DNA from 2 places in the Kribbella deserti genome. Region 2 is predicted to be linked to the other one. Evidence: riboswitches for the same ligand, from Rfam matches in the RefSeq annotation. Region 2 holds a riboswitch; the other holds the start of a gene.
What was found. Region 2 has a riboswitch for glycine ahead of gcvP (aminomethyl-transferring glycine dehydrogenase). Riboswitches for the same ligand answer to the same signal wherever they lie in the genome.

Region 1: linked by a shared signal. The riboswitch ahead of ACFFGN_RS08310 (helix-turn-helix domain-containing protein) and the one ahead of gcvP (aminomethyl-transferring glycine dehydrogenase) in region 2 are both predicted to bind glycine.

What each region holds. Positions count from the first base shown of each region.
Region 1 covers NZ_JBHLTC010000009.1:30,754-34,417, reverse strand. The annotation lists gene gcvH (glycine cleavage system protein GcvH) at 1-16, shown strand, start outside; gene glyA (serine hydroxymethyltransferase) at 13-1,293, shown strand; gene ACFFGN_RS08310 (helix-turn-helix domain-containing protein) at 1,290-1,919, opposite strand; glycine riboswitch at 1,972-2,067, opposite strand; glycine riboswitch at 2,068-2,165, opposite strand; partial or broken gene ACFFGN_RS08305 (AAC(3) family N-acetyltransferase) at 2,281-2,472, opposite strand; gene ACFFGN_RS08300 (cation:proton antiporter) at 2,558-3,664, shown strand, end outside.
Region 2 covers NZ_JBHLTC010000018.1:314,369-318,032, reverse strand. The annotation lists gene gcvP (aminomethyl-transferring glycine dehydrogenase) at 1-1,548, opposite strand, end outside; glycine riboswitch at 1,641-1,737, opposite strand; gene ACFFGN_RS14805 (MerR family transcriptional regulator) at 1,858-2,481, opposite strand; gene ACFFGN_RS14800 (bifunctional nuclease family protein) at 3,218-3,664, opposite strand, start outside.

The sequences.
Region 1 (3,664 bases), on a different contig from region 2:
CGAGGCGGGCCAGTGAGCACGCTCGATCAGTCCCTCGCCGAGCTGGATCCCGAGATCGACGCCGCCATCACCGCCGAACTGAACCGCCAGCGGCAAACCCTCGAACTCATCGCCAGCGAGAACTTCGCCCCACTCGCCGTCCTCCAGGCCCAGGGTTCCGTACTCACCAACAAGTACGCCGAGGGCTATCCGGGCCGCCGCTACTACGGTGGCTGCGAGTACGTCGATGTGGTCGAGCAACTCGCGATCGACCGGGTGAAAAGCCTGTTCGGGGCCGGATTCGCCAACGTGCAACCGCATTCCGGCGCGCAGGCCAACGCCGCGACGATGGCCGCGCTGCTCGAACCCGGCGATACGATTCTCGGCCTCGATCTCGCCCACGGTGGCCACCTCACCCACGGCATGCGGCTGAACTTCAGCGGCAAGCTCTACAACGTCGTCTCGTACCACGTCCGGCAGGCCGACGGCCGGATCGATCTGGACGAGGTGGAACGGCTCGCCATCGAACACCGGCCGAAGCTGATCGTGGCCGGCTGGTCGGCGTACCCCTTGCACTTGGACTTCGCCGGCTTCCGGCGGATCGCCGATCAGGTGAACGCTTACCTGATGGTGGATATGGCCCATTTCGCGGGCCTGGTCGCGGCCGGGTTGCACCCCAACCCGGTTCCGTACGCGGACGTGGTCACCACCACGACGCACAAAACCCTGGCAGGTCCGCGCGGCGGAGTGATCCTCACGAACCGCGCGGACCTCGCCAAGTTGCTCAACTCGGCGGTTTTCCCTGGCCAGCAAGGCGGACCGCTGGAACACGTGATCGCGGCGAAGGCCGTCGCGTTCAAGGTCGCCGCGACGGCCGAGTTCGCCGACCGCCAGCGCCGTACGCTCGAGGGCGCCCGGGCTATCGCCGGACGGCTGCTCGCGGACGACGTACGAGCCGCGGGGATCTCCGTACTCACCGGCGGGACCCAGGTGCACCTGGTGCTGGTCGACCTCCGCAACTCCGAACTCGACGGGCAACAAGCCGAGAACCGCCTCGATGCGATCGGTATCACCGTGAATCGCAACGCCGTGCCGTTCGATCCGCGGCCGCCGATGGTCTCGTCGGGACTACGCATCGGCAGTCCCGCGCTGGCCACGCGGGGATTCGATCACCCCGAGTTCAAGGAAGTCGCCGACATCATCGCGACCACGCTGATCAAACCGCCAACCGACGCCCTGCGGGACGAACTCCGCCACCGGGTCTCCACTCTCGTGGCGAAATTCCCGCTCTATCCCACGCTCGCCTGCGGCTAGCTGCTGGATGCGTCGGCGAGGTCGAGGCCCGTGAGTTCGCGGATCATCGCCAGCCGGCGCACCAGCTCGCCGCGGTCTATGCCCAAAATGGTGGCCGTTCGCAACGGATCGCTGCCCGAGGCCAGATACGCGTCGACGGTGTCGATCATGATCGCCTGCCGGCGTTTGAGCAGTACGTCGACCACCCGCTGGATCGCGGCGAAAAGCTCTCCGGCCACGGGCAACGGATCACCGGTCGGCGCGTCGATCCACGACACCGCGGCCTCGGCGTGCCCCTCGTGCGCGGGCAACTCGATCCGGCTCCCGGCGGACAGCACGCTGAGGCCCGCCTGAACCAGCTGTTGCGGCAGCTGCGGAAATCGCCCAACCGCGAGCAGCGTCCACGTCGTACGGTCCGCGGCCTTCAGCATCGGGCCGAGCGCCTCCCGCACGCCCGCGGTACGACGGGCCACGATCGCGAACTCCGCCGGTACGACGAGTCCGCCGAGCCGCGTGCCGATCGTGGCCAGCAGGCGGCCGTTGTCCCGGTCGATGGTGACGGTCCACCCGAGCGTGTCGACGTACCACTTCTGGGCGGTTTCGAGATTGCTGATCCGCCCGTCGTCGGGCAGGACTTCACTGAGCATGGCGGAGGCTCACTTCCCCGGCCATGGCAAAGCCATGACCAGACCGGTCGGGCCTCCCCGCTCTGTCATTGGTACCTGAGAGCTTCACCGCGGGTAAGCGGTTTGCACCGTGGGTGCGGGATCACGTCATCCCGGCTTTCCAGAGTCGCCTCACCCGTCGGTATCGGTGCCTGAGAGTTTCTGGGGGAGAATTGCTCCTCCGGCGTCCACCACCCTGTAGGGCGTGGACTCTCCCGAGTGGGATCAACAGCGCGATGTTCACTTGTGCGGGCGACCGTAGCCGCGACCAGAGGTCATTGTCGAGAGCCGACGCAGATCAACTGGCGCCGGCATCGTCCGCATGTCTCAAGAAGGACATCGATCAACCGCCTGCCACTCGGCGGTCCGGCCGGATAGCAGGTGGATTAGTTGCCTTCAGCAACTTCCGCCGGACGGTACCGCGACAGGTACGCACCAGCTCCGCGAGCCGGCCCATGCTGGGTCCGGCCGGCGTGATGTCCGGGTCGAAGCCCGGCGACTCCTCCCGGATCGCCTTCCACCACGACGACGGAACCGGCGGCGCAGGGCTGACGGCGCCACCTGAGGTTGCTGGTGGTCCCGTTCGACGGGTGGAGCACTTCTGCGCCTAGGGTCAGGGGATGCAGATTGACGGGGACGGGTTGTACCTGGTCGCCGGGACGGCGCTGTTGCTGGGGGCGGTGCTGCCTCGACTGCTGCGGCGGTACGCGGTCTCGGCGCCGATCGCCTTCCTGGGCGCCGGGATGTTGCTCGGCCTGGTGGTCGACCGGGGCAAGGTGGACCCGATCACCCATCCGGCGCTGACCGAGCGCCTGACGGAACTGACCGTGATCGTCGCGCTGATGGGCGTCGGCCTCGCGATCGACCGGCCGATCGGCTGGCGAGCTTGGCGGACCACCTGGCGGCTGCTTCTGGTGGCGATGCCCGCCTGCGTTCTGGCGGTGGCCGGGGTGGGCTGGGCGATCGGACTCGCGCCGGCGACGGCTTTGCTCATCGGCGCCGTACTGGCTCCGACCGATCCAGTGCTCGCGTCCGACGTACAGGTGCAGGGTCCGTCAACCGGCCCTGGGGCCGAGCCCGAGGAGGACGATCCAGTTCGGTTCGGGCTCACGTCCGAGGCCGGGCTGAACGACGGGCTCGCGTTTCCGCTCGTCTACGCGGCGGTCTTTCTCGCCACCAAGGGCGCCATCGGCGAGTGGGCCCTGGAGTGGCTGGCGTGGGAGCTGCTCGGCAAGACCGTGATCGGCGTGGTCATCGGTGCCGGCGCGGGCTGGCTGCTCGGGCGGATGGCCTTCTCGGCGCCGATCGAGAGCCTGCGGCTGGCGGATTCGCGTGAACCGATCCTGGCTCTCGCGATCACGCTCGGCGTGTACGGATTGACCGAGGTGGCGCACGGCTACGGGTTCATCGCGGTCTTCGTTGCCGCCTTGACCGTACGAGGAGCCGAACGCGGGCACGAGTTCCACGAGGACCTGCACTGGTTCCTCGAACAGCTGGAGCACATCCTGACCTGGGGCATCCTGCTGCTGCTCGGGATCGCCGTCACGGGTGGCATTCTCGGCCCGCTGACCTGGCAGAGCGTGCTGATCGGTCTACTGCTGATCCTGGTGATCCGCCCGCTCAGCGCCTGGGTCTCCCTGACCGGTACGGCGATGAACCGGTCCGAGCGGTGGGTCACGGCGGCCTTCGGCGTCCGGGGCGTCGGCTCGATCTACTACCTCGCGTAC
Region 2 (3,664 bases):
CCAGGTGACCGCCTCCATCTCGGTGGTGGCGTTCAGCTTCATCGTGCAGGAACCGAGCGGGATCATGCCGCGGTCCAGCGCGTAGTCGTAGTCCGACAGCTTGCGCAGGTAGCGCAGCATGGCCGTCTCGGACCGGTGCGTGTTGAAGACCGGGTGGGTCAGGTACTCGCTGGTGCGAGTGACCTCGGCCGGCAGCGCGGAACCCGTGAGTGACCCGTCGAAGGTGACGCCGAAGGCGCGGCAAACCCGGCCGAGCGCGGTGGCGTCGGTCTTCTCGTCACAGGAGATGCCGACGTGATCCGCGTCGACGAGGCGCAGCCAGATACCGGTCTGCCGGGCGTTGTCGACGACATCCGCCGCACGGCCCGGAACCCGCGCGAGCACGGTGTCGAAGAAGTTGTCATGGACGACCTCGACGCCACCCGCGCGAAGCGACGCGGCCAGGCTATCGGCGTGCTCGTGGACGCGCGTCGCGATCGCCTTCAGGCCGTCGGGCCCGTGGTAGACCGCGTACATCGAGGCGACAACGGCGAGCAGCACCTGCGCCGTACAGATGTTGGAGGTCGCCTTCTCACGGCGGATGTGCTGCTCGCGCGTCTGCAGCGCCAGCCGGTACGCCGGCGCGCCGTCGACATCCCGCGAGACACCAACGAGGCGACCGGGCAACGAACGCTCGAGGCCGGCACGAACCGCCATGAAGCCCGCGTGCGGACCGCCGTAGAACAGCGGTACGCCGAAGCGCTGGGACGAGCCGATCGCGATATCGGCACCGGCCTCGCCCGGCGAAGTCAGCAGCGTGAGCGCCAGCAGATCCGTCGCCACCGCGACCAGCGCGCCGGACTCGTGCGCCGCGTCAACGAGCGGCTTGAGGTCCCGCACGACGCCACCCGAGCCCGGGTACTGCACGAGCACGCCGAAGAAGTCGCCCTCCGGCAGGCCGTCGGTCGTATCGGCGACCACCACGTCCAGGCCGAGGGCCTCGGCGCGGGTCTGTACGACGGCGATGGTCTGGGCGAAGCAGTCGGCGTCGACCAGGAACCGGTTCGACTTGGACTTCTTGTTCGACCGGTGGGCCAGGGTCATCGCTTCGGCGGCGGCCGTGCCCTCGTCGAGCAGGGAGGCGTTCGCGGTCGGCAGGCCGGTCAGGTCGGAAACGACCGTCTGGAAGTTCAGGAGTGCCTCGAGGCGGCCCTGGGAGATCTCGGGCTGGTACGGCGTGTAGGCCGTGTACCAGGCGGGGTTCTCGACGAGACGGCGGACGATCACCGAGGGGGTGAACGTGCCGTAGTAGCCCTGGCCGATCATCGAGGTTGCGACGTTGTTGCGCGCGGCAAGGCCCCGCAACTCGGTCAGGGCGTCGACCTCGGAGGCCGGTTCCGGCAGCCGAAGCGGCTCGGTGGACCGGATCGAGGCGGGTACGGCGGCGTCGACGAGGGCGTCGACATCGGCGTAACCCAGGGTCTGCACCATGCGCGCGACCTCGTCCGGGCGGGGCCCGATGTGCCGGTCGGCGAACACGGCGGAGGTCTGCGGGTGGGATTCAGTCATCGAGAAGGCTCCGTTGCTGCTGACAAGGATGTCGGTGCTGCAGGTCGCCCTCCCCCTCTGTCACGGGCAGACCGCACCCACTTCAGAGTCGCCTGTGGCACCCGGTCCATGGGCCTGAGAGGTTCCGGGGAGGAATTGCCCCTTCGGCGCCCAGGCGATAACGGCCTGGGACTCTCCCGAGTGCTGTGCACGGCGGTAGTTCAACTACTCCCCGAGCGTACCAGCGTGGTACCCCCGGTCCAGCATCGAGCCTGCGGTAGTCGTACCACCGCAGGCTCGTCGTACTTGCTGACAGCTTTTGTTGCCGGGTCAGCCGGTCATGCGGGCACGGCGGCGGGCGGCGAGCTCGTCGTTCGCGTGACCGCTGTCGCCGTCGCTGCTGACGCGCTCGGTCGGCAGCTCGGACAGTGAGCCCTCGACCTCACGCCAGACGCCACCGAGCGCGATACCGAACACGCCCTGGCCACCGGCGAGTAAATCGATGACCTCGTCCGGCGAGGTGCACATGTAAACGCTCGCGCCGTCGCTCATCAGCGTGATCTGGGTCAGATCGTCCATGCCCTGCTCACGCAGGTGGGCGATCGCCGTACGGATCTGCTGCAGCGAGATTCCCGCGTCGAGCAGGCGCTTGATCACCTTGAGCAGGAGAACGTCGCGGAAGCCGTACAACCGCTGCGTGCCCGAACCCGTCGCCGGGCGCACGGTCGGAGCCACCAGACCCGTCCGGGCCCAGTAGTCCAGCTGGCGGTAGGTGATACCGGCGGCGGCACACGCGGTCGGACCGCGGAAGCCGACATCGTCCGGCATCGGTGACAGGTCGTCGTCGAACAGCAGACCCTGCACACCCGCGGTCGCGGCGGCCTCGGCGTGCGCTTCCGACCTCTCTTGTGCGACGGTCTGCGCCGTCACATCGGTGTCGCCGGTGCGTGTCACGCCAGAGCCTCCCTAGTAAAACCGTGCTGATGCCTGAAAGGAGCGGATCACATCCGTGGAGTTACAAACCCCACAACTCCTTCACGGTAGGCCGCGGGACAGGGCCGGTCAACGACGTGGGCATCGAGCGAAGTGCGTGTCGCATCAACCAGCCTCAATCGTTACCTGAGGTCGAGACTCCCCCACCCTGGTGAACACCACAACCACGGTCGGACCCGAAATACGGCCCCCTGTGGATACCGCCGCCACGGTCGGACCCGAAAAACGGCCACCTGTGCACAACGCTTGCCACGGTCGGACCCGAAATACGGTCACCCTGTGGATACCTCTGTGACGGTCGGACCCGAAATGCGCGCCGGGGAACGCTCGCATGGTCCTCGGACCCCGCTGAACGCTCCACGGGCGCATTTTGCGTCCGACCGTCGCAGCGGTATCCACAGCTCCCCGGTCGCGTCGCGGTTGTTAAGGGAGACCGGGCACCCGCATTTTGCGTCCGACCGTCGCAGCGGTATCCACAGCTCCCCGGTCGCGCCTGTTAGGGCGAGACCAGGCGGCCGCATTTTGCGTCCGACCGTGGCGTGGATATCCACAGGACTCCGGTCATCCTCGGTAAAGGGCGACTGGGCGACCGCATAGTGGGTCCGACCGTGGCGGGGGTATCCACAGGTACGCGCTGCCGGCGGGGCCGCGGTAGCAGAGGGCGGGGCGGACCGGCGGAGGCGTGGAGGGGGCTGGGTCAGCTTTTGTCGAAGTCTTCGGGTGAGACGTGGTCGAGGAACTCGCGGAAGCGCTCGACCTCTTCCTCTTCCTCGACCTCGTCGTCGGCGGAGTCCAGCTCGGGCACCGGGATACCGGCCTCGGCGAGGATCTCGTCCGCGCAGAACACGGGCGTGCCGGTCCGCAGCGCCAGGGCGATCGAGTCCGACGGACGCGCCGAGATCTCGGTCTTGTCGTCGAATACCAGGACCGCCTCGAACACACCCTCGTTCAGATTCACGATCCGGACCTGGGTGAGCCGGTGACCGAGCAACTCGATCACCGAGGCGAACAGATCGTGGGTCAGCGGTCTCGGTGGTTCCATGCCCTGCTGGGCGAACGCGATCGCACTCGCCTCCGCTGCCCCGATCCAGATCGGCAGGTAGCGCTCGCCACCGACCTCCCTCAACAGGACGATCGGCTGGCT